Regions from separate parts of the Oceanobacillus sp. FSL W8-0428 genome, predicted to be linked through region 1. Evidence: riboswitches for the same ligand, from Rfam matches in the RefSeq annotation. Region 1 holds a riboswitch; each other region holds the start of a gene.
What was found. A riboswitch is a leader RNA that binds a small molecule or an ion and turns the genes downstream of it on or off. The one in region 1 is predicted to bind S-adenosylmethionine.
Positions count from the first base shown of each region.

Region 2: it holds a riboswitch for S-adenosylmethionine, as region 1 does, so the genes downstream of both, MKY30_RS10250 (YezD family protein) here and MKY30_RS14780 (MetQ/NlpA family ABC transporter substrate-binding protein) in region 1, are expected to answer to the same signal.
Region 3: it holds a riboswitch for S-adenosylmethionine, as region 1 does, so the genes downstream of both, MKY30_RS07345 (SDR family NAD(P)-dependent oxidoreductase) here and MKY30_RS14780 (MetQ/NlpA family ABC transporter substrate-binding protein) in region 1, are expected to answer to the same signal.

Region 1 covers NZ_JBBORB010000001.1:3,104,439-3,115,038, forward strand. Annotated here, with positions in the region: gene MKY30_RS14765 (CAP domain-containing protein) at 412-1,137, shown strand; gene MKY30_RS14770 (CaiB/BaiF CoA transferase family protein) at 1,232-2,452, opposite strand; gene MKY30_RS14775 (enoyl-CoA hydratase/isomerase family protein) at 2,486-3,262, opposite strand; gene MKY30_RS14780 (MetQ/NlpA family ABC transporter substrate-binding protein) at 3,434-4,249, opposite strand; SAM riboswitch class I at 4,344-4,454, opposite strand; gene MKY30_RS14785 (glutaminase) at 4,691-5,686, shown strand; gene MKY30_RS14790 (low molecular weight protein-tyrosine-phosphatase) at 5,877-6,347, shown strand; gene MKY30_RS14795 (YtxH domain-containing protein) at 6,361-6,657, shown strand; gene MKY30_RS14800 (YhjD/YihY/BrkB family envelope integrity protein) at 6,825-7,640, shown strand; gene MKY30_RS14805 (transporter substrate-binding domain-containing protein) at 7,830-8,693, shown strand; gene MKY30_RS14810 (amino acid ABC transporter permease) at 8,703-9,389, shown strand; gene MKY30_RS14815 (YfkD famly protein) at 9,584-10,324, shown strand.
Region 2 covers NZ_JBBORB010000001.1:2,194,692-2,205,291, forward strand. Annotated here, with positions in the region: gene MKY30_RS10225 (LUD domain-containing protein) at 1-281, shown strand, start outside; gene MKY30_RS10230 (ChbG/HpnK family deacetylase) at 348-1,190, opposite strand; gene MKY30_RS10235 (flagellar brake protein) at 1,497-2,159, shown strand; gene MKY30_RS10240 (GNAT family N-acetyltransferase) at 2,282-2,800, shown strand; gene MKY30_RS10245 (class I SAM-dependent methyltransferase) at 3,060-3,806, shown strand; SAM riboswitch class I at 4,155-4,258, shown strand; gene MKY30_RS10250 (YezD family protein) at 4,460-4,606, shown strand; gene ssuE (NADPH-dependent FMN reductase) at 4,802-5,350, shown strand; gene MKY30_RS10260 (O-acetylhomoserine aminocarboxypropyltransferase/cysteine synthase family protein) at 5,406-6,734, shown strand; gene MKY30_RS10265 (hypothetical protein) at 6,751-7,113, shown strand; gene MKY30_RS10270 (ATP-binding cassette domain-containing protein) at 7,141-7,920, shown strand; gene MKY30_RS10275 (LLM class flavin-dependent oxidoreductase) at 7,977-9,101, shown strand; gene MKY30_RS10280 (aliphatic sulfonate ABC transporter substrate-binding protein) at 9,119-10,081, shown strand; gene MKY30_RS10285 (ABC transporter permease subunit) at 10,129-10,600, shown strand, end outside.
Region 3 covers NZ_JBBORB010000001.1:1,617,470-1,628,069, reverse strand. Annotated here, with positions in the region: gene MKY30_RS07405 (LysR family transcriptional regulator) at 1-843, shown strand, start outside; gene MKY30_RS07400 (aliphatic sulfonate ABC transporter substrate-binding protein) at 1,030-2,022, opposite strand; gene MKY30_RS07395 (ABC transporter ATP-binding protein) at 2,026-2,721, opposite strand; gene MKY30_RS07390 (ABC transporter permease subunit) at 2,749-3,525, opposite strand; gene MKY30_RS07385 (VOC family protein) at 4,041-4,847, opposite strand; gene MKY30_RS07380 (carboxymuconolactone decarboxylase family protein) at 4,970-5,410, opposite strand; gene MKY30_RS07375 (TetR family transcriptional regulator) at 5,659-6,216, shown strand; gene MKY30_RS07370 (helix-turn-helix domain-containing protein) at 6,281-6,541, opposite strand; gene MKY30_RS07365 (hypothetical protein) at 6,659-7,213, opposite strand; gene MKY30_RS07360 (DUF898 family protein) at 7,355-7,693, shown strand; gene MKY30_RS07355 (PspA/IM30 family protein) at 7,819-8,454, opposite strand; gene MKY30_RS07350 (lmo0954 family membrane protein) at 8,479-8,832, opposite strand; SAM riboswitch class I at 9,075-9,176, shown strand; gene MKY30_RS07345 (SDR family NAD(P)-dependent oxidoreductase) at 9,276-10,040, shown strand; gene MKY30_RS07340 (Na+/H+ antiporter NhaC family protein) at 10,093-10,600, shown strand, end outside.

The DNA.
Region 1 (10,600 bases):
TCAGTTTCTTAGAATACTATTCTATCAAATAATTGCTTTTTTGGGGGTGTTAAACTCCCTTTATTATATAGAAAGAACTAGTCTATAAAATAAAACATAAAAGAAATGAAATCAAGTAACATTTTCGTTACAATTTTGCTTATAATGTAACATTAGACCTGCTGTAGAAACTTGTCAATATTCGTTTTATAGAAATGATTTCCTATCTATTGTTTAATTTCCAACACAGGAGAAATATACCCAATTTAGAATAGTAGATTTGATAGGCTTTTACAAGTTTAAGAGCAAGAAAATAATCCCTTAGAAATGACTCTGGTAAACCTTGCCTTAATTATTTCAAATATTACAGGAAAACCCGTGTTATGATCATTTTGCACAAAACAAAACAACAAAACAAAGGAGTGTATGTGCATGTTTAAGAAAGTAGGCATTGCTACGGCGTTGTCAGCAACTGTATTATTCGGAGGAGCATTTGTTTCTAATGCTGAAGCATCTGCAAATAATGGAGCTTCTCCTCAAAATTCTATGCAGGTCTATTACTCAGCTAATGGACAGGGCTGGAACGAATTAAATAATGAGCAATTTGAACAAGGTAGCTTCGATTGCTTTAATCTAATAAATGGAGAAGCTGCTCCAAACGCTGAAGCTGAGGCAGAAGCACCAGCAGAAAACCAATCTTCTGAACAAGCAAATCAAGAAGAGACTGGTAATAAAGAAGAAGCTGAGAAAAATACAGAAGATCAGCAAGCAGATGGTGATGTTAGTCAATTTGAACAAGAAGTAGTTGACTTAACAAACCAGGAAAGAGAAAAACAAGGACTTGCTCCACTTGAATTAGATTCTGAGCTAAGCAAAGTAGCCCGCGCGAAATCTAAGGATATGCAAGCAAACAACTATTTTGATCACAATAGCCCAAACTATGGTTCTCCATTTGATATGATGCAAAGCTTCGGTATTGATTACAATACTGCTGGTGAAAACATTGCTCAAGGGCAACAGTCCCCAGAAGAAGTAGTAGATGCATGGATGAACAGTGAGGGACACCGCGAAAACATCATGAACGGTGATTTCACTCATATTGGAATTGGTTACGTAGAAGACGGTAACTACTGGACACAAATGTTTATCGGAAAATAAGCTGATAAACTTTATAGTTTAAATAAAAAACCTTCCCGTCTGGAATAACTATCTTTTAAAAAAGAGAGTACATCCAGACGGGAAGGTTTTTTTATTATGAATTTACTTTTTCGTTAATATGATTAACTTTTAAGATATTATTATTCATTAACTGCTCCAGATCCTCTAGGCTATAGCCGAGCTCTTCTAGAATTTCATTATTATGCTGGCCTAAAAGCGGGGCTGGTTTTTGAAGTCTGCCAGGAGTTTCGGAAAACTTGGCTGGAAAACCAAGTGTTTTCATAGAACCGCCTGCCGGGTGTTCATAATCTAAAATCATATCCCGGGCTTGAATCTGTTCATTACCGAGAGCCTGATCATATGATAAGATTGGACCAGATGGAATTCCATGCTTTTCTAATAAATTTAACCAATAATCAGAGGTATTGGTTGTTAATACTTTCTCAATCTCCGATTCTAATTCTTCTACGTTTTCTGCCCGAATACTATTTGTTAAGAAACGCTCCTCTTTGATCCATTCAGGTTTATGAAGAACGTGCTGACATAGATTTTCCCACAGCTTCTGATTTCCGGCACCAATCAGGATGAAGCCATCCTTTGTTTGGAATCCCTGATAAGGAGCTGAAACACGGTGTGCTGTACCATTACGGGTTGCAATTTCACCTTTTCCAAAAAAGGCAGCAGCCTCCCAGACAGTCCATGCTAACCCAGAATCGACGAGGGAAATATCGATATATTGTCCTTTTCCTCCTTTAAGCCGATGAATATAAGCTGCTAGAATGGACTGAATGGCTGTTTCTGCAGCAGCAATGTCATGGATAGCGATACCTACTTTTGCAGGTTTACCTTCTTTATCACCAGTCATATCAATTAAACCGGAAAGACCCTGTGCCATAATATCGAATCCGCCCTTATCACGATAAGGACCTGTTTGTCCATAGCCGGAGATAGAACAATAGATAATATCTGAATTAATTTCTTTTAATGTTCCATAATCAATACCGAGCTTTTTCGTAACGCCGGGGCGGTAATTTTCAACGAGAACATCTGCATCCTTAATCAGTTCATAGAAAACCTTTAATCCTGCTTCCGTTTTTAAATTTACACACATTCCCCGCTTATTGCGGTTTACCATCATGTACATATAGCTTTCTTCATTAATATAAGGTCCCATTGTCCGTGTATCATCACCCAGCGGGTATTTCTCCACCTTAATAACGTCTGCTCCCATGTCGCCTAATACCATAGTGCAATAAGGGCCAGCCAAAACCTGAGATAAATCTACGACTTTCATTCCTTTAAGAGCTTGTTCCAATATATTTCTCTCCTTTGTATATAAACCCCTTAATTAAGAAAAATCTGGTTTCCGTTTTTCTAAAAAAGCCTGAATGCCTTCTGTGTAATCATTTGAGCTGTAAGAGTCTAAGACAAGATTTGCGATATCTTCTGTTTCCTGATTTTCACCATCAATAATTGCCTGGATGACCTGTTTAATTCCTGCATTGGCAACAGGGGATTTTTGAAGCACGCGTTTTACAAATTTATTAACATCCTGCTCGATTTCATCAGGTTTACAGATAAAATCGACAAGGCCGATTTCTTTGCCTTTTTCTGCCGTAATTAATTCTGCTGTATAAAGTAATTTCTTCGCTTGTGATGGTCCAACCAGATTAAATAGACGTTTGGTGCTTGTTAGATTGTAAATAATTCCAATATTGGCTGCTGTAATGCCAAGCTTGCTTCCTTGCGTTGCAAAGCGAAAATCACATGAATTAGCCAGTTCGAGTCCTCCACCGATGGCAAGTGTTTGAATTAATGCTGCTGTCGGTCTGGGAAAGCGATAGAGCTTTTCAATAGCCCCAAGTGCAAAATCGTTATATGCTTTCGCTTTTTCAGCATGAAGGCGGACTTCCAGAAATTCAGAAATATCTGCGCCGGCAGAAAACGCAGTATCATCAACACCTCGAAGGATAAGGAACTTCACTGTTTGATCTTCTTTTAATTCATCTAATAAATCCTCAAGGTGACGGAACATCTCCAGAGAGAAGCAGTTCTTTTTTTCTGGCCGATTAATGACAATGGTTGCAATGGAGCCATTTCTTTCGATATAAAGATAATTAGACATACAAGATAAATCCCTTCGCAAATATTATTTTTGTCAGTATCCAGATATGTATTGATAGAGGTAATGTGAAACTTTATTTGGGGGGAAGTTATTTTTCATCCCCCGCTTAAAATGGGTATAACTTCTTTTTTCTTGAAGTAAGAGTCATACAGCTAGTTGTTAATAGATATTTTAATCCTCCCAGCCGGGGATAATGGAGCCTTCAAATTCTTCTTCAATAAATGCTTTTACTTTATCAGACTGATAAGCATTAACCAGTGTTTCTACGACTGGATCATCTTGATTCTCCGCACGGACCACAATGTAGTTTACATATGGAGAGTTTGTGGATTCCAATAAGATAGCATCATCTTTTGGACTGATTCCGGCCCCTAAAGCAAAGTTCGTATTAATCGCAGCAGCGTCTACTTCACTTAATTGGTTAGGAATCTGTGCAGCGTCTAATTCTACAAATTCCAGCTCGAGCGGATTATCAACAACATCATGAATAGATGCAGTTTCTTTGTTTTCTTCATCCAGTGTAATTAGGCCTGCTTCTTCTAAAATAAATAGAGATCTGCTTCCATTAGACGGATCATTAGGAAGCCCGAATGTTGCGCCTTGAGGGAGATCATCAATATTATCATATGTTTCTGAGTAAACCCCCATTGGATTTAAAATAGTTTCTCGGACTGGTACTAAATCTGTATCATGGTCTTCATTGAATTCATCTAAAAATGGTTTATGCTGATAGCTGTTTGCATCCAAATCACCTTCAGCTAACGTTGTATTTGGCAGTACATAATCAGAGAATACTTTTATTTCTATCTCAAGACCGTCTTCTGCAGCTACCTCTGCAGCAGCTTCTAAAATTTGTTCCTGCGGCCCGGCAGTAACACCGACAACAAGCTTATCTTCACTGAGTGCTTCAGCATTTTCCGCGTTATTGCCGCAGGCAGCAAGTATTCCGGATAATAAAATAACAAATAATAATGCTAATTTCTTCATGTTTTCCACCTCATATTCGTTTTTAAATAAAAAAAGAAAGCCTCTCTTACTTCGAATTAAAGAAAGAGAGGCTTGTCCAATGTACAAATTTCCTCTCTCATCTTCCAAAACGTATCGTTTTGCAGGATTTAGCACCTTTTTATGCATAAACATAAAAGGTTGCCGAGCTTCAACGGGCCAGTCCCTCAGCTACTCTTGATAAGAGATATATGGATTCAATTTTATTATTAAGTAATAACTTAATCTAAATTCTCATTTAAGTCAATACTTTTTTAATTATTATAATTTTATTTGTTTTTAAATAGTATTATTTCTTTTTAAGACACAAATAATTAATATTAAATATGTTAATGGGTAAATAATTGTTATATGGGGTATAGTTCAAATAAGGATATTCATAAATTTATCTGTACAATTATAATAGAAGCGGGGTGTCAATACATGGTACAAGGATATGTAAATTTAAATACTGAAAAAAATAAACAGTGGCTCCAGGAATATGTAGATAATTGGGTGACCTTTTTTAAGAAACAAACAGACACTGGGAAGGTTGCTGATTACATACCGAAATTAGAGGAAGCAGACCCTGATGCTTTAGGTATTACAATTATTGGTAAGGGAGGAATGCAGATCCGTTCAGGAGATTTAAATCACTCCTTCTCCATTCAAAGTATATCCAAGGTTTTAAGTTTTATTGTTGCATGTATTGATAGGGGAATAACTTATATCTTGCAGCGTGTAGATGTAGAGCCGACTGGAGAAGCATTTAATTCCATTATGCATTTGCAGATTAACAATCCGAAGCGCCCTTTTAATCCTTTGGTAAATTCAGGAGCGATTACAGTATCTTCTTTATTAAATGGAAATACATCAGATGAGAAGCTGGAGCCACTATTTAACTTAATGGAAAAAATAATTGGCTACAGACCTGAAATAGATGTAGATGTTTATGTCTCTGAACGAGATACATCGATGCGTAATCGAGCTATCGGTTATTATTTGCTGGAAGAGGGATATTTGGAATCGGATTTAGGGGTAACATTGGAAACTTATTTTAAACAATGCTCTATTAATATTACAACCGATGACTTGGCCCGTATTGGCCTGGTTCTTTCAAACGATGGGATTCATCCTGATACAGAAGAAATAATTATTCCTAAGAACGTAGCTCGAATTGCCAAATCTCTGATGTTAACATGTGGTATGTATGATGCTTCCGGGAAATTTGCCTCCTATGTCGGAATTCCAGCAAAAAGTGGTGTTTCTGGCGGTATTTTAGCAGTTGTACCGCCAAGGGTCCGTAATAATGATTTGCCATTTTTAGATGGCTGCGGTATTGGTGTGTTTGGGCCGGCGTTGGATAAGCAGGGAAATAGTGTTGCAGGAATTAAATTGCTCCGTCATATTGCAAACAGCTGGGATATGAGCGTATTTTAAAGGCTGTATCTTTTCGACAAAAATGGAAGCAGGATAACAACTTTCTACAATTAACTCTTTGCTTATCGGTCTAAGTTGCTTATAATAGAGTTACAGCAAAACACCCTAAACTTATTGTATACCGTTTAGGGTGTTAATTGGGAAGAGCTTATTTTTTAAGTCGACGCGAGATGAATGGGGTGAAAAACGATTGGTACGTGTATTATTTGTTTGTTTAGGTAATATTTGCCGTTCCCCTATGGCAGAAGCGATATTCAGGGATCTTGTAAAGAAAGAGCAGCTGGTAGATAGCGTGCAGGTTGATTCTTGCGGGACAGGAGATTGGCATCTCGGACAATCACCCCACCCGGGAACAAAGGAAATACTTGACCAGCAGGGCATTTCCTATGATGGAATGGAATCAAGACTGCTTACAGCAGATGATTTTAATCAATTTGATTACCTGGTTGCAATGGATCAGAATAATTATAATACGCTTATCGGGTCTAACCACCATGAGGGAACAGCGATTGTGAAATTAATGGAGTTTGTGGAGGACATAGAAGAAGATGATATTCCTGATCCATATTACACAGGAGATTTCGGACAGACGTATCGGTTAGTTTCAGATGGCTGTTACGGATTACTTCAATTTTTAAAAGAAAAGCATCATTTAAATTAAAGGAGAGATAATAATGGGAAAACGTAAAATTATTTTAGGTGTCGTTGCAGGAGCAGTTATTGGAGGAGCAGCATCATTATTTGATAAAGAAGCACGCAGTTATGCATGCGGAAAAGTAAAAGATATGAAAGCTGCATCATCTTATTATATCAGCAATCCTTCCGAAGCAATTCAAGGCCTGCAAAAAACAGTGGATAAGGTGAATCATGTTTTTGAAAGTGGATCTTCTAATGCTATGAACGCTTTAGAGCAAGTGGAGCAAACATTAGATAAAGTTACGAATAAATATTCAGGTAAAGCAATAGATTAATACAGGATGTTCAAAAGTAAGGGTTGATGGAAGGATAAGAATGTAAAAAAATAAAATGTTACCTTTATTTCGTATTGAGATAAAGATTTTAACATCTCCCTTCTCCTTTTTTGAACAAGCTGTTTTAAAGAGGAAGCTCACCAAGCAAGAAGGGCAGGTGGATCGGCATTCGAAACCTTCAGGGTATAGGCAAGGATTTTTGGAGACGTTATGGAGAAGTCGAGGTGTTTGGACTGGCAGCTCAGCTTTCTTATTTCTTTATATTGTCTTTATTTCCTTTTTTAATTTTCTTACTTAATCTAATTCCATACCTGCCGATTGATATGGGTTTGATTTTGGAAACAATTGGAGACTTCGCACCTGAGCAAGTGATGGGGCTTATTACAACAAATTTGCAATCATTAACTGTTCAAAACGGCGGTCTGCTTTCCATCAGTATTATTGGAACCTTATGGGCAGCGTCCAATGGTGTCAATGCAATTACCAGAGCATTTAACCACGCTTACGGGATTAAGACAGACCGCTCGTTTATAGTTTCACGGCTTGTAGCAATGATGCTTACAATAGGGATGGTTTTAATTATAATTTTAGCTTTATTGCTGCCGGTTTTTGGAAAAATGATTGGTACTTATCTTTTTTCCTGGATTGGTTTTACAGAATCTTTTTTAGCGGTATGGGGAACCTTGCGATGGGTAGTCTCATCTCTTATCTTCTTTATCGTGTTACTATTTTTGTATAAGCTTGCGCCTAATCGGCGACTAAAATTTTCACAGGTGGTCTGGGGTACAGCATTTGCAACACTTGCCTGGCAGCTGGTATCCTGGGGATTTTCCTTTTATGTGCATAACTTAGGGAATTTTTCTGCCACTTATGGCAGTTTAGGTACTATTATTATTTTGTTAATCTGGTTCTATTTATTTGGAATTATTATTATTATCGGCGGCATTTTAAATGCAACGATTCTAAATCAGAAAAGAGCTTAGAAAGGAAACGGCCAGATAATTAGCCGTTTCCTTTTTTATAGGGAGAAATTAATCAACAAATGTGCATTTGTTAAATTGTATTACTATAAGATTTAGAATTTATTATACAGAATTATAAAATGTTTTCATATAAGACTTTCTTTGTTATACTATTTCTGTATAAAAAGTATAATACAGGGAGGTTTTGTGGTGAGGAAGAACTTATTTGTTTTTAGTTTTATGCTTCTTACAGTATTTTTACTGGCTGCTTGTAGTGAAGGGGATAACGACAACGAAGATAATGCCGAAGCAGAGGATAAGCATTGGGAAGAAATTCAGGAAAAAGGCGAAATTGTGGCTGGGACTTCTGGAACCCTGATCGGTGCATCCTATTACGATGAGAATGATGAGTTAACGGGATATACGGTGGAGATTATGAAAGAGATTGGGGAACGTTTAGGCTTAGAGGTTAAATTTGAAATTTTGGGTGCGGATGATTTAGCTACAGCGATTAATAGCGGCAGAATTGATGTTGGAGCTAATGATGCAACTATAACAGAAAAAAATCAAGAGAAATTTGGATTTTCTGACCCGTATAAATACTCGTATATAGTGGCAGCAGTAAGAGAATCGGATAATTCAGGAATAGAAACACTTGAAGATTTAGAAGGGAAAAAAGCCGGCGGGGCAGCAACAACCATTTACAGTCAAATCGCAGAGCATTTTGGGGCGGAGGTTGTAACGTATGGAAATGCTCCAAATGAAGCTTACCTGAGTGATATAAGTACAGGAAGAACAGATTTGGTATTAAATGATTATTACCTGACTAAATTTGGAGTAGCAGCATTTCCTGACTTTGATTTACATCTGCATCCTACACTGAAATTTAATCCGACAGAGCAGGCGATTATGATGCCAAAGGATGCAAGCAAACTTCAGGAAGAAATTAATAGTGCTTTAAACGATATGCGTGAAGATGGGACATTAAGCGAATTGGCAAAAAAATTCTATGAAGAAGATGCTTCAGAGGAACCGGATATAGAAGTTGAAATTGTAGAAGGTCTGGACTTTTAGAGGCTTCTAATGAACATATCAAATGTGAATTTTGGTGGATTCTTTGATGTCCAATTAGCTTGGGAGAGCTTGCCATTTGTATTGGGAGGACTCCCCATAACCTTGCTTATTTCCATTGGAAGTATGCTTATTGGACTTATTTTAGGGCTGCTGTTAGCTTTGGCGAGAAGCTCTAAATATGGCTTAGTGAGATGGCCGGCACGGCTGTATATATCGTTTATGCGGGGAACACCGATTATCGTATTTTTATATATTCTATATCTGGGCTTGCCTTCAGCGGGAATTCAGCTTGTAGCTGTTCATGCTGCAATTATTGGACTGGGGTTGAATAGTGCCGCCTATATTGCTGAAATTGACAGATCCGCATTAAGTAGTGTGGAGAAGGGACAATGGGAATCGTCACGGGCGTTGAATATGCCTTATTGGCTGACTTTGCGTAAAATTATTTTGCCACAAGCCACCCGGATTGCAATCCCTCCATTAACAAATGTCTTTATGGATATTGTGAAGGCAACTTCTTTAACAGCAGTAATTACAGTGCCGGAGCTGTTTCAAAAAGCGCAAATTGTTGCAGGAAGAGAATTTGATGCAATGACCATGTATATTTTAGTGGCGCTTATTTATTGGCCGGTGTGTATTTTAATTGGCATGTTGCAGGAGCGTTTAGAGAAAAGGTATAGTGCATTTATAAAATAAATATAGGAATGAAAGAGATACTCTTTAAGGCTAAAAGGGTATCTCTTTTTATTTGCCAAAAAGTCTCAAAGTACCGGATGTATAGTTTTCTTCCTTTCAGAAAAAATAAAACAAAAAGAAAGGAAGGTACGGAAATGAAAAAATGCAATCGTGTTTATTTTTTTATGCTGCTCTTATGTTTAGCATGGCTGTGGATGCCAATGAACAGTTTTGCTGAAGAAATAAAAGAGAAAAAAGAATCTGATATACCTAGTCATGTATTAGATGTATCCAAAGAAAACACATTTCCAAATTCAACTGAAGACCAGGAAATTATTGAGGCGAGTGATTTAACAAAGGAGTTAATCGAGGGTGTCGATATACCAATTGAAAATCCGGAGCTGATCAAGATTTTAAATGAAAGCAATATTAAACCTTCTCCAATTGCAATTGGCTACCGCGGTATGGTTTATCTGGGAAGGTGGCCGATAAATTATCAATCCAGTGAATCAAATGTCAACTGGGAATATCAATTGATTAATAAAAATGAAATGAATAATATCGGTGGTGACCAGGCACAAGAAATGAGTTATTACCAACAGGAGCAAAAAGAAGTAAAAGGTGCTTTAACCAGTAAAATAAGTAATCCAGAACAGGTAAAAACAATGATGTTATTAAAGGCAAGCGAAAAAACAAAGCTGCCTCTCTCTTATCAAACCGTTATTGGGCATAATACAAAATTGGCAAATTCATATAACATCCCGGTTCAGAAGCATGGAATACTTGATGCCTATGCTCCTGCAGTTAATGAAAAGGGCCAGGTAACATTTGGAGAAGTCTATATTGAATTAAAAGGCTCCAATAAAACCATTCAAATTAAAAATGTAACAAAACAAGGAATTGGTGCCTGGATACCAGTACAGGATTATTTGTCCTTTTCATTCAAAGTCAAATAATAGCTCAAATTGTGATGGTCTGTCTTAAATCTTCTCGATTTTCGTTTGGGGCTGACATCAGTTATTTCTAAATAAAAGGAACAGATGGAACTGAGATTGGGAGTAGGACTGCGATTACCCACTCCATCTAATCCATTTATAAAACTCTAAGATATCTTATTCTAATAACAAAGGATTGTCTGAAGGCAGTCCTTTTTATCAATTTCTGGAAAAAACTTTCTGCCTCTATGCATGAGGGGAGTGTGGGAGTATTTCAAATGAGTATAAAAATTCCTT
Region 2 (10,600 bases), 910 kb from region 1:
CCCTTGCAGAATCAGGAACTGTTGCATTAATGACAAATAAGGATAATGGCAGATCCATCAGTCTGATGCCGAAATGTTATATTGCTATTATTCCTAAAGAAACCATTGTGCCTAGAATGACGCAGGCAGCAAGTAAGATTCACAAGGACAATGAAAATGGTACTATTCCTCCTTCCAGTATTTGTTTTGTTACAGGACCGAGTAATAGTGCTGATATTGAAATGAATCTGATTGTTGGTGTCCACGGACCGGTTAAAGTAACATATATTGTAGTAAATTAATAAGGTTGGATTTTCATAGACAAAAGCTTCCCCACGACTTGGCTGGAGAAGCTTTTTTCGTTCTAATTACAGCTCTTTATAAGAAATTAAATCAATATGCTTTTCGTTTAATTGTTCCTTGACACGAATATCCGTCAGCATAGCAGCCTCCTGTGTCCGGGGAATCAACAGTGAAGAATGATTTAAAATATAATCATCTAAATAACCAGGATGAAAAATGAGCATGTCCACGCCATCTTCATGCAGGTTATCCAGCATTTTTTGCAAAGAATGATAAGGGTTATAATCTGCCTGCATACTTTCCATCATCAGATATACCTTCGTATCATTTACCATAATAAAGGAATCATTACTAGTAAGATCATTTGGGTTGGATCCTGCCGGTAACCCAGAATAAGTTAATCCATGTACCTCCGCAAAATGCTCTAATGCTTTAAAAAAGTTATCGCTTGCAATAGCATGACCTTCAAAATAATCCGGTTTCTTGCCGAATAATTCGATGAACTTATCATATTGTGCTTCAATTTCAATCAGTGCTTCTTCGAATACAACAAAATCTTCTTTGGCAGTACGATATTCTTTAGAGGATCTAAAATAACCATTTTCCGATACTAAAGACGGAATTTTTTCCGGATCAGCCAAAGGTCTGCCGGCGCAGATATTTGTATGCTGGCCGAAAGCAACAGGCTCCGCCTGGATTAAAGCTACTCCATGCTGTGTGGCAGGCATATTCACCATGACACCGACACTGGAAATTAAGCCATCCTTGACAGATTTTTCAATACCGTAATTTACTGCTTCCGAATACCCTAAATCATCAGCTCTAAACAGTACTTTTTTCTTCATAATTATCACTACCAATCTTTTTATCAATTCTTTTATCTTTAGTATATACGTTACGATAGCCATGACAACAAATCCAATTAAACAGCTGATATTTTATATCTAAATTAATAATAAAAATTAGAATTATCATTACAAAAATTCTAAAAAAACGTTATAATTAGGAAAAAGTGGTCCTGTCTAAAGACCTAATTTGAAACATGGATCGTAGTATAAATTAACTTTTTATTTATTTTGAGAAATTTATTTTTTTACAGGTTCTATAAAAAATACAGAAATTGGTTTTTTTTATGACTTGAAATTTTTCTCGGATAAATTACATAAAATGAATGGATGGACAGTTAAGCATATGAAGAAAAGGGGCTAATTCTTATGAATGAACAAATTTATACGGAATTTTGGGATGGTCAGATGCTGGAGATTTTAACATCAGATAAAAAAATTTATTTTACTCAGCTTATACGGCATGAAACTGAATTGCTGATTCAAAGACCTGCAAATAAACAGAATGTACCCATGCTTATTGAAAATGACATGGATGTTACCGTTTATTTTCATGATGATGAAAAAGGACTGTGCAGTTTTGGCTCAAGAATAAATCGTCACGATAATGGGAAAATAATAATGACGAAACCATCGAGGGATTCAATAAAAGTAGTACAAAGAAGGCAATTTTTCCGAGTGAAGGCAGCTGTAGAAATGACTTTGATATTACCTTCTGCTGAAGGTTCAGATGAAGAAGGCGATAAGCTGAATGTTACTACCCATGATATCAGCGGGGGCGGAGCAGCTTTTCTTTCCGATTCTAAAATATTGGAAGAAGGAGACGCGGTGAAAGGTGTATTATACTTGAAGACAGATACTGAACAGAATAAAGTAGAATTTAAAGGGAAAATTGTTAACGTTATGAAACAGCATAATCAATTTTACAAAACTGCTTTACAGTTTATCAATATGAGAGAAGGAGCAAGGTCAAAGATTGTAAAGTTTTGTATCGTTAAACAAATTGAATTTCGTAATAAAGTCAAGGAATAGTCAGCAGATTAATGAGAAATAAACAAAAAAATTAGAATAGAAATATTAAATTTTTATATGAAAAGAAGGAATTTCTTAATTTTATGTCGAATATATAGCAAAGGATATAAGGAGGTAGATTTATGTCAGAAAAAGTTGGATCAATTAACCAAGACTTGGATGTGTATGTTGCGCAAAAAGAAGATATGAAGTCCATACTCCGGCTGTTAAAGGGTGTCACCACATGGTTAAAGAAAAGCCGTTTAAAACAGTGGGAGTTCCTTGATCAGGACGAGGAAGATCCAGAAGTAAGACAGTCTATTGAAGACGGGTCTACCTTTGTTGTGAAAGAAGGAGACAATATTATTGCTACATTTACATTAAACGAAATGCAGACTCCTTGGGATAAGAATATTTGGGGGCAATCCAGTGAGGATGCATTTTATATGCATCGCCTGTCAGTAGATCATGATCATATTGGACGGGGGCTCGGAAAACCGATTGTCGAATGGATGGAAGCTTATACAAAAACGCAGGGAATGCGCCGGATTCGTTTAGACTGTGTGGAAAGCAATAAAAAACTTAATCAAATTTATAGGGGTTTTGGCTATGATTATAAAGGAACCAATCATGACCATTGCAGGTATGAAAAAATTTTATAATTTGTGATAGCTGCTCTTTATCCTCTATATAATCATCTTCAGTGATTCGATTTAAATTATCTTCAAAAGGATTTTTTCAAGATATTAATTCTGACGGTATACCTTATCATATTTTAAATTTGAATAAGGTTGCTGTCAGGAACTACATAGTTTTGCCAATAACAAGCATGTTTTCAATAGATATGCTTTTTTATGTTTTAAAGGGTCTATTTGAACATGAATTTAGAGTAGCACTATATGTTGGAGAGGAAGTAAAGCAATGAAACAAAATAAATACGATGATAATCATTTTTTTCAAGCATACTCAGAAATGGACCGGTCTAAGAAAGGGCTGGAAGCAGCCGGAGAGTGGCATATATTAAAAGAAATGCTGCCAGACTTCAAAGGGAAAAATGTTTTAGATTTAGGCTGCGGATTTGGCTGGCACAGCCGCTATGCCAGAGAACAGGGAGCAGAATCTGTAATAGGAACTGATATATCTGAACGAATGCTCACACATGCAAAAGAACTGACCAATGATCCCGGTATTACGTATCTGCATCAGGCTATCGAGGATGTGGATTTCCCTGAAGAATCTATGGATATTGTTATCAGTTCACTCGCGCTTCATTATATCGAATCATTTGATAGTGTTTGTGAAAAGGTATATGCGATTTTAAAGCCGGGTGGAAGCTTTGTCTTTTCTGTAGAGCATCCTATTTTTACCGCAAGAAAAGAACAGGACTGGATTTATGATAAAACGGGTAAGGAGCCTTTACATTGGCCGGTGGATAATTACCAGATAGAAGGGAAACGGGAAGCGTCCTTTTTAAATGAAACGGTGACAAAGTATCATCGTACTGTGTCTACATTTATGAATGGTTTATCGCAGGCTGGATTTGAGATCTTGCGAGTGGAAGAATCCGTGCCTTCTGAGGAGATGCTTAAGAAGATACCTGAAATGAAGCATGAATTGCGCCGGCCGATGTTTTTAATGATTGCAGCAGAGAAAAAGGAGAAAAGCTAGAAAGCACTTTTGGCTTTTACTTAATGGAAAATGACAGTAAAGAAGTTACGGTGAGGCTCTTTTGGAAAAGTTATTTTAAATCTATTAAATAATAATGAAAGACTGGTCTACTATAGGTCAATGCTTAGAATAATATCTTAGCATTGGCCTATTTTAATGCAGGGGAAATTAAATTAATCTTTAAGCAAGGACTTTTCTATCTATAAAGTGGGGAAGATATTGGTGCACTTCCTTAGCTGCACTGCAGGCAGCCATAACATTAAAAATTTCAAAAGTTTAAAAATAAGGATTGACATTCCCAAAAATAGTATGTAAACTAATAAACACAATTAAACCACTCGGAATAATATCTTATCTAGAGAGGCGGAGGGACTGGCCCGAAGAAGCCTCGGCAACAGACTTACGCAAGTACTGTGCCAATTCCTGCAAGTGTTTAGCTTGATAGATAAGAAGAGTAAGTGAACCATATTGTTTCAACCCTTTTCTTATTTAGAGGTGGGATTTTTGTTTTTTTAATTGCTGATTGGGCTACCAAAGGCATGTGTGTTTGAGCTCATGATTTGAGAGATTTCGCAATGTGGAAAACAGAAGTTTAATGAATTTATTTATTTTTCATGACATTTCTTAAATAGGGGGGAGCTGGCTTGGGAAAGATTGATGATGTAAAATTGAACCATATTTTAAAAGCATTGAAAGAACTGGAATATGGTTCAGTAGTTATTACCGTGCATGACGGAAAAATTACGCAAATAGATACGACCGAGAAGAAGCGTTTTTCCTTAGTGAAAAATCATTCTTAAAAAATTAATATTATGTATGCCCATTAGACAACTAAAGGCATCTTCCATTTCGATAATATATGTTATCGGATGAAAGATGCCTTTTTATTTTTATAAAACTGTTTAAGGGTGTTCCTGTAAAAGTACCATGAAGTTCAGGTTTCTAAAATTATACTAAATACGAATATACAAAAATGAATGGAAAGGATGAAATAGATGAGTGAGATTGTCGTACTATCAGGAAGTCCCTCTGAAGTATCACGTTCAAATGCAGTTTTAAGGTATATCGGATCCACACTTGAGGAAAAGGGTTTTTCAGTAACACATATATCTGTCAGAGATGTACCCCAGGACGTATTATTTAATGGGGAATTTAACAGTCTTGTTATTCAAAGAATAACTTCTCTTATCAAAGAAGCAAAAGGAGTTATCGTTGGAACACCTGTTTATAAATCTTCTTATTCCGGGATTTTAAAGGCTTTAGTAGACTTATTGCCGCAGGATGTATTGGAGGATAAGACGGTCTTGCCATTAATGACAGGAGGGAGCTCCTCTCACTTACTGGCGATGGAATATACATTAAAACCGTTGCTGGCTTCTTTAAAGGGAATGAATTTAAAAGGTGTGTATTTTGTTGATAGTCAGATTGATAAAAGAAATACTGCTAATCCTATTGTACACACAAATGCGCTGGAGCGATTAACGAAGCAGGTAGAGTATTTTACAAAATCAATTAGTAAAAAACAGATGAAAATCTTACTATAAAAATATTTTTAAAAATTATGAATTATAGGATGTGTAAACAGAAAGGAGAAGAGCAATGAGTTTTGAAGAGCAAGATACACCGAATTTTAATACAGTTGCACAGCATGGAGGCCAGGAATCAGATTCATTAACGCATGCAAGGGCAGTGCCGATTTACCAGACAACATCTTATGAGTTTGAAAGTCCGGATCATGCTGCTTCTCTTTTTCAGATGCAGAAAGAAGGATATATCTATTCTCGTAACGCGAATCCAACCAATCGTGTTTTAGAAAAAAGATTAGCCGGTTTAGAAGGCGGGGTTGATGCCTTTGCTGTTTCTTCCGGACAATCCGCCATCACAATAGCTTTATTAACACTTGCCAAAGCAGGGGAGGAGATTGTAACAACAAATGCATTATACGGTGGAACATATAATCTTTTCTCAGAAACATTTTCACGCTTTGGAGTAAAGGCTCGTTTTGTAGATGGCACAGATATTGAGGAAGTAAGAGGTGCAATAAATGAAAAGACAAAAGCTGTTTTTACAGAGTCAATCGGTAATCCGGGCTTACAGATTGCTGATATAAAAGCACTTAGCAAGGCTGCTCATGACCATGGCATTCCACTAGTTGTTGATGCCACTTTCACTACGCCATACTTACAAAAGCCAATCGATTACGGAGCAGATATTGTCATTCATTCTGTCACGAAATTTATTGGCGGAAACGGAACAGCGATTGGCGGAATTATAATTGATGCCGGAAGCTTTGATTGGGGTAATGGAAACTTCCCTGAATTTACAACTCCAAACAGAGCTTTAAATAATCAATCGTATGTTGAACTGCCCAGCGCAAGTCCGTTTATTGCGAAGGCCCGCTTTGAACTCGGGCATAACCTTGGGACGGCGTTATCCCCTTTTCATGGCTGGTTATTTATTCAGGGATTACAGTCATTATCTGTTCGAATGAGACAGCATGTTGAAAATGCTCAGGAGGTTGCTGAATATTTAGCGAATCATCATCTCATTGCATGGGTGAATTATCCAACGTTAGAAGGGGATTCACAGTATGAACTTGCGAAAATCTATTTGCCAAAAGGGGCAGGATCTATTTTTACATTTGGAGTAATAGGTGGATATGAATCTGCGAAAATCTTTATCAACTCTGTGAAATTACTTTCTCATGTGGCGAACGTTGGTGATTCCAAAACACTTGTAATTCATCCGGCGAGTACAACACATGCAAGGTTATCACCTGAAGAAAAGCTCACAGCAGGAGTTGAAGAAGAACAAATTCGATTATCAATAGGGCTGGAAGATGTTGAGGATATCAAAGCGGATATCGACCAAGCATTACAGAAAAGCGTTGAAGCCAGTTTCGTAGAGGAAGTAAATCCATTTAATTAAACAAGGAGAGGAAAACATGCTTATTGCTGTTGTACTAAACGAAATAAAATTAATTGTACCCATTGTTGAAGGGGAAACGATCCGTATCTTTGACTCTGAGAAAAGCACATATAAAGATTTTGAAAATCCGGCAATTCATCTAAAAGAAGGAAGACGAGGGGCAGCTTTAAAATTTGCTGAAGAAAAAGGTGCAACAGCATTTGTCTCGCCTCCACAAACATTCTGTGAATTATCCTATGAGAAGGCGAAACATGATGGAATCCGATTTTTTCAATTGGAGCAAACCATTTCATATGAACAATTTGTAAAAAAGCTTACATCTAATCAATTGGGCAGTCAAACAGAATTACCGGAAAATGAGATTGCTCCAAGCTTTTAATAAGAGGGATACAAAGGAGGAAACGCAGTGGCTCAAAATGCAGGTGTTGAGTTACACATTAATCAACTGGAGAAATCATACGGTCACTTAGCGGTTTTACGAAAGATTGATTTAAATATCAAGTCTGGTGAATTTGTGGCCATTGTTGGAAAGAGCGGATGCGGCAAAAGTACATTGCTTAGACATATTTCTGGGCTTGAAAAGGCAACTGCGGGAGGAATTAAACAGAACCAGCATGCATTAAAAGGGTTAAATGACCAGGCACGTATCATGTTTCAGGATGCAAGATTACTGCCATGGCTGTCGGTTCTGGAAAATACAGGTGTAGGATTAGGGTTAGAAAAAGGCTGGAAGAATCGCGCATACTGGGCTCTACAGCAGGTTGGCCTGGAGCAAAGAGCACAGGATTGGCCGGCTATTTTATCAGGCGGACAAAAACAACGCATTGCTCTGGCGAGAGCGTTGGCATCAAATCCGAAGTTAATGCTTTTAGATGAACCATTAGGGGCACTCGATGCGCTGACAAGAATGGAAATGCAGTCGCTTATAGAAGACCTTTGGCTGGAGCAGCAATTTACGGCAATTCTTGTTACCCATGATATGAATGAAGCCATTACACTTGCAGATCGCGTTATTTTAATTGAGGAGGGCGCGGTAAAGCTGGATTTACTTGTGGATTTACAGCGGCCAAGAAATCGATTAAATCCGGCTTTTGCGGAATTGGAAGAAGAATTACTGGCGAATGTTCTTGGAAAAGAACGACTTCATCAGTATGAACCCAGATTAAGAAAAGTGGAGAGTAAGTAACTGTATTAGTAAGGAACAGGGCTACGTCCCTTAAAAATACAATTGGAGGGTTTAAAATGGTTGAATTTATCACAATGGCGCCTACTTCCGGTGATGGGGAATACGTAGGAGCGGTAAACAACAATTCATCACGGAGAAAAGTTGATGCATGGTCAGGAACGGATGAAGCTGCAGAACGGCAGCCGACATTTGAATATATTAGAGATATTGCTCAGGCGGCAGAGAAAGGCGGTTTTTCAACACTGTTATTGCCTACTGGAGGCTCCTGCTTAGATTCCTTAGCTGTTGCTGCAAACCTTATTGGACAAACGAATCGTTTGAAATTTCTTTTTGCAATCCGTCCGGGATCTATACAGCCAACCATATTTGCCAAGCAATTTGCAACGGTTGATTATTGGTCAGGAGGAAGAGCTTTGGTCAATGTAGTAACTGGAGGATCACCGACAGATTTAGCGGCAGATGGGGACTTTCTGGATCATGGAACTAGATATAAGAGAACCCGTGAATATATTCAAATACTAAAACGGCTATTTACGGAGGAACATTTTGATCATGATGGTGAATTTTATCAACTGAAGGGAGCATCCTTATTTCCAAGACCTAAAGAAATACCGAAAATATACTTTGGTGGTGCCTCAAATGTAGGAAAAGATGTGGCAGCAGCCGAATCGGATGTTTATATGCTTTGGGGAGAAACATTGGAAAATACCAAAGAACGAATTGAAGAAATGAAAAAACGTACTGCAGATTATAATCGTGAATTAAACTATAGTGTTTCATTTCAAGTTGTGCTGGGAGAGACAGAAGATGAAGCTTTTAATAATGCAGAAAAACTTCTGAGCAAAACAGAAGAAAATCTGCTGAATGAAAAAAATGCTGCCACGGCAAAGGGTGAATCCATTGGTGTGAAAAGACTTCATCAATTAATGGAGGATGGAAGGGAAAATAACTTTAAAATTGGTCCCAATTTATGGGCTGGATTAACCCAAGTATTATCGGGAAACTCCATTGCGCTTGTCGGCACCCCTGATCAGGTAGCAGAACGAATTGTAGAATATGCTGATTTAGGGTTTGATAAAGTGTTGTTACGAGGTTTTCCGCATTTGGAAACCATTCAGGAAATTGGAGAAAACGTTATTCCTAAAGTCCATGAAATTATTTCGTCCAGGCAGACTGTGTAAAGAAAGGGGAAAATCTATTGAATCATCATAAGAATAGACACATACTTGTTTTATTTTTAATAATCATGCTTTCACTCATTCTTGCAGCGTGCGGCAGTTCAGCCTCTGGAGCAAATGGTGAGATTAATATCGGCTACCAAAAAGGGGGGCCGACATTAACCTTAAAAAATAGCGGAGAATTTCAAGAGGAGCTGGAGGAGTTAGGCTATACGGTTACCTGGTCGGAATTTAATACGGGAAGCTCTATTTTGGAAGCATTAAACGCAGGAAGTATTGATTTAGCAAATGCAGGAGATATTCCGTCTATTTTTGCCCTCGATAAAGGGAGTGACTTTCAGTATATTGCCAGCGAGCCGTCTGCTCCAGAAACAGAAGGGATATTAGTCAGTGAAGATTCTTCCATTCAATCATTGGAGGATTTAAAAGGGAAAAGGGTTGCGTATAACAATGCTTCCATTGCCCAATACCTGTTAATCAAGCTCTTGGATTCAGCAAATTTATCCATTGATGATATTGAAACAGTTAATCTAAATCCTCCTGATGCCAGTCTGGCATTTGAAAAAGGTGAGGTGGATGCCTGGGTCGTCTGGGACCCGTATTTCGCAGATGCTGAGGCTAGAGGAAACAAAATCCTGCATACGGCAGAAGACGTTGTCCCATACAGATCCTTTTATTTTGCGACATCAGAATTAATTGATAAGGATCCGGAAGTAGTTGAATTATATGTTAAACACTTAGCGAAAGTTGGTAAGGAGATTAATGAAGACCCATCTGAAGCATCAGAATTGCTGGAAGGGGAGACACAAATTCCCGCGGCTACATGGGAAACGGTATTAAATAAAAAAGAGTCAGATGCTCAATTTATGGATGATCAGGCAATAGTGGATTTAGAAATCGAAGCAGCAGATTTATTGGATATCGGTTTAATTGAAAATGAAATCGACTTTTCTGATTATATTTGGAATCCAGACAGTGAATAGAATGCCAATAAATAAGGCTAAATTTAGTATATAAGGAAGTGAAACAGTTGAAAGAGACATCCAGCAATATTTATAACCGTTTAGCTCCGTGGATCATCCCTATACTTCTTTTAGCGGGATGGCAGCTATTTGCAATGAATGAATCTATTTCGGGGAACATTCTGCCGCCACCGCTGGAAGTGGTTCAAACAGGTATCTCTATGGCTGTTAGCGGAGATCTCTGGACACATATCTATATCAGCTTCAGTCGGGCTATTATAGGCTTTGTCATTGGTGGAGGGTTAGGCATCATCATTGGTATGTTAAATGGAGTTTATCCGTTTGCAGAAAAGCATTTGGATACAACCGTCCAAATGCTTCGTAATATTCCACATTTAGCTTTGATTCCGCTGATTATATTATGGTTTGGTGTCGGAGAAGAATCCAAAATTGTTTTAGTAGCCATCGGTGTATTTTTTCCTGTTTATATCAACACGTACCATGGAATTAGATCAGTGGATAAAGGACTGATTGAAATGG
Region 3 (10,600 bases), 1.5 Mb from region 1:
ATGTTAATTGAAACAGGAAGCTTTACCGAAACCGGGTTGAAGCTAAACCTGACCCAATCATCGATTACGCATGCGATGAATAATTTAGAAGCAGAGCTGGATATCCCTTTAATCATCCGGAATAGAAATAACATTATTTTAACAAGCAATGGAAAAATCGTCTACGAACACATCTTGAAAATACTGCAGGAACAGCAGAAGCTTGAAAATACCGTAGCCAATTTAAAAAATCTGATCAGCGGAACAATAACAGTCGGCGTACTTCCGAGCATATCTTTAGTCTTGCTTCCAAAGGTATTATCCTATTTCGAACAGCAGTATCCAGATGTTACTATCCGTCTGATGGAGGGAGATTATGACCAAATTGAAAATTGGCTACAGCACGGTGTAATAGATATTGGATTTATTGCGCAGCCAGCACCTGAAAATTTAGTATTTGATTTTATTTTTGATGATGAGCTTCTATGCATTATGGCAAAAAATCATCCTCTGGCTGATGAAAAGAATCTGACACTTCATCAATTAAAGGATGAACGCTGGATTATGCCGAAACAGAATATTGACCGGGATGTACTGCGCATCTTATCAGAGCATAAAATCAATCCGAATGTAATATATGAATTATCTGTCGATCAAGCTATTTTAACTATGGTAAAGGAAAACCTGGGCATTTCGATTGTTCCAAAGTCTATTCTTCGCCATGCACCGGCAGATCTTGTTCAAAAGAATTTTTCAGAGCACTATGCACGATCAGTCGGGATTGCCTATAAACGAAATACCTCCCCATCTCCGGCAGCGATAAAATTTGTAGAAATATGTAAATCATTTGCATCATATCTGTAAAACGATGCACGCTGCAAATCTAACAGCTGATGTCATTGTCTTTTATCTTAAAACTGCGCTTAAGTCCTGCTCCATCAGTATTTTTGAACAAGCAACTCTATTTGCGCCCGCTTCAAGATAAATAACTATATTCTTCTTCAAGTATTGAAAAAGAGGCCCTGACAGCCTCTTTTTTATTTCTCTAAACTATTCAATATTATCAGGAAAAACAGATTCATCTAAACCATATGCATCTACCGCTTCCTGCACACTGATTTCATTATCAATCAATCCGGCTTCATAAAATGTATCTGCCAGCTGCTGCTGATTCGCAATAACCTCTTCTGTCATCCTTTGCACACCGAAATGACGGCGTTCATTCGCAACCTCCAGCGGTTCAGGCTCTAATCCTAACTCATCTGCCAATATTTCAGCTGCTTCTCTTTTTTCTTCATTTGCCCACTGATCCATATTTTCTAATTCCTCTAAAATGATGGTAAGTGCTTCTGGCTGTTCTTCAGCAAAATTATCTCTTGCTAAATAGAAAGTACGATTTTCGATTAAGTCTGTTCCATCAAGAATCATATGTGTTTCATTTTGATCCTCTACAATCGCATAGAATGGATCCCAGATTCCAAAAACATCAAATTCATCATTTGAAAATGCAATTAAACCTTCTGATGCATCCTTATAAAACTTCATATCTACTTCGTCCCAGCCGATGCCGGCCTGCTTTAAGGATTCTAATAGAAGATAGTGCTGATTCCCGCCATTGGTTACACCGACTACTTTCCCTTTTAAATCTTCTAACGTTTCAATGTCAGAGCCTTCCCGTGCCAATAATGCAACACCTTCTGGGTAAGGTGACTCAGAGGCCACATAATTAACATTATGCCCTCCGGATTGCATGAGAACACTATGTACATCTGAAGAATGACCAAAATCAATATTATTTGTATTTAATGCTTCGATAAGCGGTGCGCCCATCGAAAATTCTCTCCATTCCACATTGTATCCGGCTTCATTTAGTGCTTCATCTAAGGTTCCACGCGCTTTTAACAGATTCATTGTATTCCCTTTTTGATAACCTAACCGAATCGTCTCAACATCTTCAGCCGCATCTGAAGCCGGATCATTGCCACAAGCTGCCGTTACAGCTGCTAAACTAAATATAATAAGTGCAAAGAGTAATTTCTTCATTCTTTATCCCCCTACGATTTTATCCAGTATATTTTTTTCATAGCTTGTAAACTTTTCATCCCGTTCCCGCTGCCTCGGTAAATCTATCTGCTTATCCATTTGAATGCCGCCCTCATCCAGCACAATAACACGATCCGCTAAGTGTACTGCCTCGGATACATCATGTGTCACCAAAATAGAAGTGAATTTTTGTTCCTGCCACAGTCCTTCAATTAAATGCTGCATCTCCATCCGTGTTAACGCATCCAGCGCCCCCAAGGGTTCATCAAATAATAAAACATCGGGTTTACTGGCTAACGCTCTTGCAAGGGCTACACGCTGCTTCTGTCCGCCGGATAATTCATCCGGCCAGGCATCTTTTTTACCGTCTAATCCTACTTTTTCTAATGCTTCTTCTGCTTCCTTCATACCCACGCCGCCAATAGCGACATTCTTTAAAATACTTTTCCAGGGGAGAAGACGGTCGTCCTGAAACATAATACGTATATTTGATTTCTTTGCTTCTTCACCCGTATAAGCTAAAGAACCGCTTGTCACATTTTCTAATCCGGCAATCACTCTTAACAATGTACTTTTCCCGCAGCCGCTTTTTCCTACTATCGCTGTGAAACTTCGTTTGGGTATGGATAAATTAATGTCTCTCAGAACCACGTTATTACCAAAACTTTTCCCTACACTTTGTAACTCAATACCAAACATCTAACCCCTCCAAACTGTCCCTGTCAGTTAATTCTTCCGGTAAGCTGGGTTCCATTTCAGCAAACGCTGTTCACAGAGTTTCGCAATAAAGTCGGACAGCTTTCCTAAAATCGCATAAAGCACAATCGTCAGCACAACAACATCCATCTGCATAAATTCACGGGCTGTTGTCGCCATATATCCTATTCCTCCTTCAGCGCCAATGGTTTCCGCCACAATTAAAGAAATCCATGTTACTCCGAGCGCATAGCGAATCCCGACCAGAATATTGGGCATCGCACCAGGCAAAATGATATTGGTGAACAATTGCCATTTCGACATACCATATACTTTTCCCATCTCAATTAATTTACGATCTACATTTTTGATACCGCTAAACGTATTGATATAGATGGGAAACATAACCCCAGCCGCAACAAGAAATATTTTAGCACTCTCTCCAATTCCAAACCATAAAATTACTAGCGGAATAAGCGCTAAATGCGGAATAGTCCGTATCATTTGAATAGAGGTATCCGTCAATTTTTCAAAAAACAGAATCGTTCCATTAAATAAACCGAGCAGAAAGCCGATTGCACCGCCTATCGCAAAGCCGATTACAGCACGCTTCGTACTAATGTACACATTCTCCTGCAGTTCTCCTGTTTGAAATAAGCGGATTCCTGCTTCAACCACCTCAAATGGCGTCGGCAGCATAGTGGATTTAATTAGATTTAGCTGGCCAAGCACCTGCCATAAAATCACAATAACAATCGGCAATAACCAAGGAAATATCTGGTTATTGTACCATTGATTCTTTTTCACTGATCGTGCCCCCTTATATGTATCTTATTCTTTTCAACAAGCTTCCCCATCCCACATCTATTCTTCGCTGTCTCTGTTTCATTTTGACTCATAAAAAAATGGAAACAGATTTTTCAAATCCAGTTAAAATCCTGAAAAATTAGAGTACATCCTTTCTATATATGTATAATTTAGAAACTATAAAATCTGTTTATATAATGAATAACGACTCAATTATAACTTTACCTCTAGGAATTGTAAACATTAATTTTTCTTAGAAATACCATTTATATTACTGTACCATATTTCAGATAAGAAAATGCTAAAATATTATGTAACAGAACCTTTTCAATAGCCAAAAGACAGTAAACCGTACCTGATTTAAGACTAATCAAAAAATTTTTTGTTTATATAATTAAATTAGAAATCAAATCCTCACACTCTCCGTTCCAAAAAAAATAACCCCAGAATATGAGAGGTTATACTTCGTTAAACACATTAATCTGTATATTAGATTAAGCCAGCTGAGCAGCAATTTAAATAAATCGGTACAAAGCATTCTTTACTTCAAATTGTTCTTGAGTGCTTCCTCCTGAAAAATTGACAAGAAAAGGTTTCTCTCCTCTCCGCTTCAATGTATCAGCAACCATTCCCACTCCATTGGGTTCATAAAATATAATATCTCCGCCTTTCAGCTTCAAACGGTATCCTGTTGCACATAAAGCTTCATCGATAAAGGATTCTCCCTGCTCCAAATTTAAATAAGCTGACCATTTTTCTATTATAGATTTCGCCTCTTTCACAGCAATTCCGACAGATGCCAGCGAAAGAGCTCCCCTTTTATGAACGAAAATCGTTCCTTGCTCTTTTAAGCCTTGCCTGCGTTCTTCGTCTGCTTCTTCCCATTCAATAAAGAATGGCCAGGCCAGCTCTTCCTCCGGATCCCCGGCAAATAGCAGCTTCCAGCTTATCATACTGCCGTCGGGTCTTTTTCTGCCAAGAGGAACAGGACCAATTACCTCCAGACCAAGTGATTTCAATCGTTCAGCTTCCTTCTCAAGATTGCGGGACCTTAATGCAATTCGTGATAAACCTGATGCATAATTATCTTTTTGAAAGGTATACCCCAGGCTGTATTTTTCAGCAGGCTGATCAGCTAAATGCTTATCAAACACTCCAATCAGCTCGATATAGCTTAAATCAAAATAACTGAGCGCGTTGTATGTTCCGCCATTATCATGCTTTCCGCCATCAACAGCATGGAGGCCAAGCTCCTTCAACGCCTCTCTGGCTTCTTCCGGACTATCAACAAAATGAACAAGGTGGTCAAACTGAAAATGCATTTGTCTTCCTCCCTTTTTACATTTCATTTTATACGAAACAGCTGATAAATTGAAATATCAAGTAAGTGGAACTGAGATTCTTCATCATTTAGCCTCTTGTACTACATGCTGTATTCATTTCCTTATACCTCAGCATGATTCCCCATCGCAATGGACAACCTGTTCCACGTATTAATTTGAATAATAACCATTACCAGTTCCACATATTCTTTTTCACTGAAATGTTCTCTCACCTGTCCATATAGTTCATCACTGACACCGTTTTCCGAAACCAGTGTCATATTTTCGGCCAATGCCAATGCCGCCTTTTCCTCTTTTGTAAAGGTCTCTGCTTCTCTCCAATTCTTCAAAATATCTATCTTTTCATCAGAGACTTTTAACTTTTTGGCTGCCCTCGTATGCATATTCAAGCAATAAGAGCATCCATTAATTTGTGAAACCCTGATTTTAATAAGCTCCTTCAGCTTCCTGTCAATGGAGGTTTTCCGTACATATTTCTCAGCATCCATAATCGTTTCCAATGCTGCCGGGTCCACTTTAAAATAGTTGATTCGGTTATCCATTTTCATCATTCCCGCTGCTTTTACAATACCTTTACTGATCAGTTTTGCCATACCCTTTCTCCTTTTTTAGATATTTGTAAAATCTGCCTGTCTCCATGAAAACCTTCTTCTTTTTTCCTGAAATAAGTGCAACATTTGTTGCATTTTTAAGGTTATCGTATACTAGCATTAGCGAATTAGCAATACAATCTCGATAAGTCCTACAAACCGCCTTTATTTGTTGGATTTACAAAGAGGAGTGAGCCAAGATGACGCATACAAGTAACAACCCCTCTGCCATCAGATCCCAGAAATGGCTGATAGAGGCGCTTTTGTCTCTTTTGGAAGAAAAGCCATATCATAAAATCTCTATTAAGGAAATTGCTGAAAAAGCAAATTTAGATCGAAGTACCTTTTATCGTCATTTCGATTCCAAACAAGCTTTACTGGAACAATACCTTGATTCCTTGGCTCAGGAGTACCTGCGAAGACTGGAAGCCGGAGAAAATATGGACATGGGGAAAGTATCCAAAATTTTTGTCGCATTTTGGATAGAGCATATAGACTTTATTCGGCTGACTAGAAAAAATGATTTAGACAGCTTGCTATTAAAGGCTTTTAATAAGCATTTACCATCTATCCACAGACTGACTAAAGACAAATTTTCCTACTCCATGAATGAAGCGTATATGGAGTTTGCTTTAGCTTTTAATGCGGGCGGAATGTGGAATATTCTGATGAAATGGGTGGATAGTGACTTTAAACACTCTTATGACGATCTGATAAAAGCTTTTGAAGAAATTAGCCGGTTTAACTTTTTTAGATAAGAAAAGAAAAAGCAAGCATTACTCCTTATTAGAGTCGCTCACTTTTTAGCTCAGCTATACCCGTCTATTTATCAGCAAGATTTTTAATTTCCTCTTTGCTCAGCTCTGTGATTTCTGCTATCTCATTGATCGGCATTCCTCTTGCAATCATTTTCAACGCTACTTCCTGATTCCGTTTTTGTATACCTTCTTTCCTGCCTTCTGCTATCCCTTCCCGCTTTCCTTCTTGTTTTCCTTCTTCCAACCCCTTCTCAAAATATGAATTAGGAAGATGAAGTACCATTTCTTTTTCCTCTTCCGGCAAGTTTTCGATTTTCTCCATCATTTGCGCTTCCTCCTCTTTATTTAGCTTCAAATAAGTCTCAAAAAATCCATATAAAAATGTTGTTTTGGCTGGATCTATTTTCATTCGGGTAATCATGCGCAGAAATTCTAGCTTTACCTAAGCACGTTCATGCTCTTCATAGCCCATTTGACTGAGTAACGCTGCCACCGCCGGGTTGTCTGATTGAATATATTCCTTCCACTTTTTCTTGGTTAAATGTAATTGTAAAAAATTAAATTGAAGTACGTTTTGTGTAGGTGTATTAATTTGGAATTGAGTCGGTTCTTCTTTTTCTCTAGTATAACTCAAAACGGCGATGGGTTGAATCGGTTTGCGGTGTTTGGCGTAGAGGTAAGAAAAATAGAGATACATTCTTTCGGGGAAATCATCTTCATGAATTGACTGTGCTTCGGTGTGAATATGGAGGATTTTGTCCTGGTGATTCAGCTTTACTTCAGCGAGAATATCTATTTCCTTCCTGCGGCCATTGATGTAGTCCAAGTATACTTCCTGTTCAAGGAATGTCACCTTGGAGAAATCAATATAGGGGTAAAGTTCGGGGGAAAAGCCTTCGATGAACTCCTCAAAAAACTCTTGTATGAGCTTTTTCGTCAGCCGATCATGCTTCATGTAGTCTGTTTTTTCTTCTAAAATGATGGGCGTTGTAAACAATGGCACACTCCCTTCATTTGAATTGTCTTTATTTTACAAATACTCCCACAGAAAATCTACTACAATACAATTAAGTATCGATAATCCCTTCTATTTTCTGGTAGAATATACAGCATCATTTACATAGAGAGCAGGGAGTTAATGGTGGAGAATGAGAGAGTAGAAACATTTAAAGGAAGAACCAGCTTCTTTGATGGTGGATTACTTCAATTCATTGGCTGGGTTATTCTTGGGACATTAGTGACGGTCTTTACACTAGGAATTTGTTATCCGTGGTCAATTACAATGATTTATGGTTGGAGAATAAATCATACAGTTATTGATGGCAAACGGATGCATTTTTCAGGTTCAGCTGTTGGCCTTTTCGGCAACTGGATCAAATGGTGGCTTTTAACGATTATCACATTAGGTATCTATGGATTCTGGGTGTTTATTAAACTGGAAGATTGGAAAGTACGCCATACTAATTTTATTAATTAATTTTTATACTGCAATTATTTTGGTTTTCAAAATAGGCACTCCCCTCATTACCAATTGGCAATGAGGGGAGTGCTGTTTGAGCTGCTAAGAACACTTTTTAATTTTTTCGCTTCTGTCTATGCGCTCTAGTTTGTTTCCTTTTCATCTAAATTCTTCTCAATTGCTGCAATTTTGTTGTCAAACGTGCTTCGATAGTATGAGCTGTTTACTTTGTACTCCAGGTTTTCAATATACTGCTCCATTTCTGCAAACTTAGAGAATGGTTTTTCTGGTGACTCTTCCACTACCCGATTAATTTGATGATTCGCTTTTGCGATATTTTCACGTCCCATCAGTTCCATACGGCGCAGGTGCATATCCTTTAAGCGGTGCTTCATCTCTTCGTATTTCTGCTCCAGGTTTTCAAGCTCGGTAATAGCTACTTCTCTGGATGCTTTCATACGATCTGCACGGTTTTGATATTCTTCATGCTCTTTTAGAGCAAATTCATGCATTTCCTCTTCCTGAGCACGATCTGCGATTTGTGCTTGATTTAAGCGTTTATCCGCAAGTTCCTGTGCTTTCATATACTCACGTGCAAACTCTTCTTTTAATTTATATTGGCGGTCAATCAGCTTTCTTACTTTTTCTTTTTCCTGTTCACTTTGGCGTAAATAATGATTAAGCGCAGCAATTGGATTCTTTTGCTCCTTTCTATCCATCATTGTGTGTAAATCTGCTGAAATCGTATCCTTCATTCGAGTGAAAATATTTGTTGACATAATCAATCTCTCCTTTTATGATTTTTATTTGTTTAACTCCGCCCACTGTTTTTCAAAATTCGTAAATGGGTCTTCATCTTCTTTTATTTCGTGGACAACAGAGCTTTCCGGTGTGTTCCAATTTTTATAGATAAGGTAAAGCGCATATGCCGCTGCAACACCTAAAACAGCATAAATATTAGAGAATGTAATGCTCACTACAACTAATCCGAGTATCGCCCAACCTACTTTTGCAGCAGTTGAATCTGTGCTCATAAATTTTTTAAAGCATATATATAGTAGCCATACGCTTAATGCCAGTAATACCATTGGACCTAAATTTGCTAGAAGGACAAGCACCGCGATCAGTCCTCCGACAAACAACATGAATTTTTTCATTTTGTTTTTCCCCTTTCGTTATCGTATCTTTATCTTATCGGTTTTGGCACTTCCCCGTAATGAGCCTGAGAAATATCTTTGTCTAAGCCTTAAGGTCTATTTGCTTCTAAACTACAGTTAAACAGGGTATTCGAAAAGAACAAAATTGGAAAGGTAATTCCACAACAAATATTGACTTTCAAATTTATTTCTTGTATCTTATTACTATTAATTACAAAATTCATATTCTATAAGTATATAATTTCTTATCTAGAGAGGTGGAGGGACTGGCCCTTCGAAGCCTCGGCAGCGGACTATATTAGTACTGTGCCAATTCCAGTAGCATCAAAGCTTAGAGATAGGAAGAGAAAAATAATTTATTTCATTTTTACCTCTTCTTTTGATTTAAGAAGGGGTTTTTATTTTGCTTTTTATTCCAGCAATGAAGGGAAGGAATGTTCGTGATGTACACAATGGATTTAACAGGTAAGGTTGCGATTGTAACTGGTGGAGCTAACGGAATTGGCAAGGCAATTGTAGAGGCACTTCTGGATTGCGGGGCAAAGGTTGCTGTAGCTGACAAAATAGATGCGCCTGCAAATGCAGCAGCTAATGTTTTATATATTGCCACCGATGTATCAAAAAGTGATCAGATAGACAATATGGTCAAGCATGTGATAGATCATTTTGGCAGATTAGATATCTTAGTAAATAATGCTGGAATTTCTACAATGGATTATTTTGTTGATATAAAGGAAAATGATTGGGATAAAACAATGGATGTTAATGCAAAAGGAGTCTACCTCTGTATGCAGGCGGCGGCTAATGCCCTTAAACAGCAGGGAGAAGGCGGAAAAATTATCAATATTTCTTCACAGGCCGGCAAAAACGGATACCGGCTTATGGGGAGCTATGTCGCTTCAAAGCATGCTGTTCTTGGTATGACCAAGGTTGCTGCTCTAGAGCTGGCTAAGGATAAAATCAATGTGAACGCCGTCTGCCCAGGTATCGTTGAAACAGATATGAAGAGGACAGAAAGAACGATTGGCGGTGAGCTTCGAAAAGTTAATGCGGAGGCAATTGAACTCGAGGATAATTCTCAGGTCCCTTTAGGAAGAACAGGGGTTCCGCAGGATATTGCAAATGTTGTTATCTTTTTGGCGTCCACTTATTCGGATTATATGACAGGGCAAGGAGTAAATGTTACCGGCGGTATGACCATGAACTAATCGTTTTTTATATTCCATTATCTTAAACAGATAAAAAATCAGGAGGATTTCAATGGCTAATCAAGAAAATAAAGGAAGCTTATTGGCGCTTTTACCATTACTTATTTTTGTACTTTTATTTATTGGCACTGGATTAATCACAGGCGACTTTTCCAACATGCCAATTAATGTTGCTATCATTATTGCATCAGCTGCGGCACTAGCAATGAATCGAAAAGAAAAACTTACTGCAAAGCTGGAGATATTCACCAAAGGTGCAGGACATCCAAATATCATGTTAATGGTAGTTATTTTTATTTTGGCTGGGGCATTTGCCCAGACCGCTTCAGAAATGGGTGCCGTTGAATCAACAGTTAATATGGGGCTGTCGTTCATTCCAAGTAATTATTTGATGGTCGGCCTGTTTATTGTCGGTTGTTTTATCTCTCTTTCCATGGGGACTTCTATGGGAACTGTTGCTGCACTTACCCCTATCGGCATAGGTATTGCTGAGCAAACCGGCATTCCACTGGCACTAGCAATGGGGACAGTAATCAGTGGAGCAATGTTCGGAGACAATT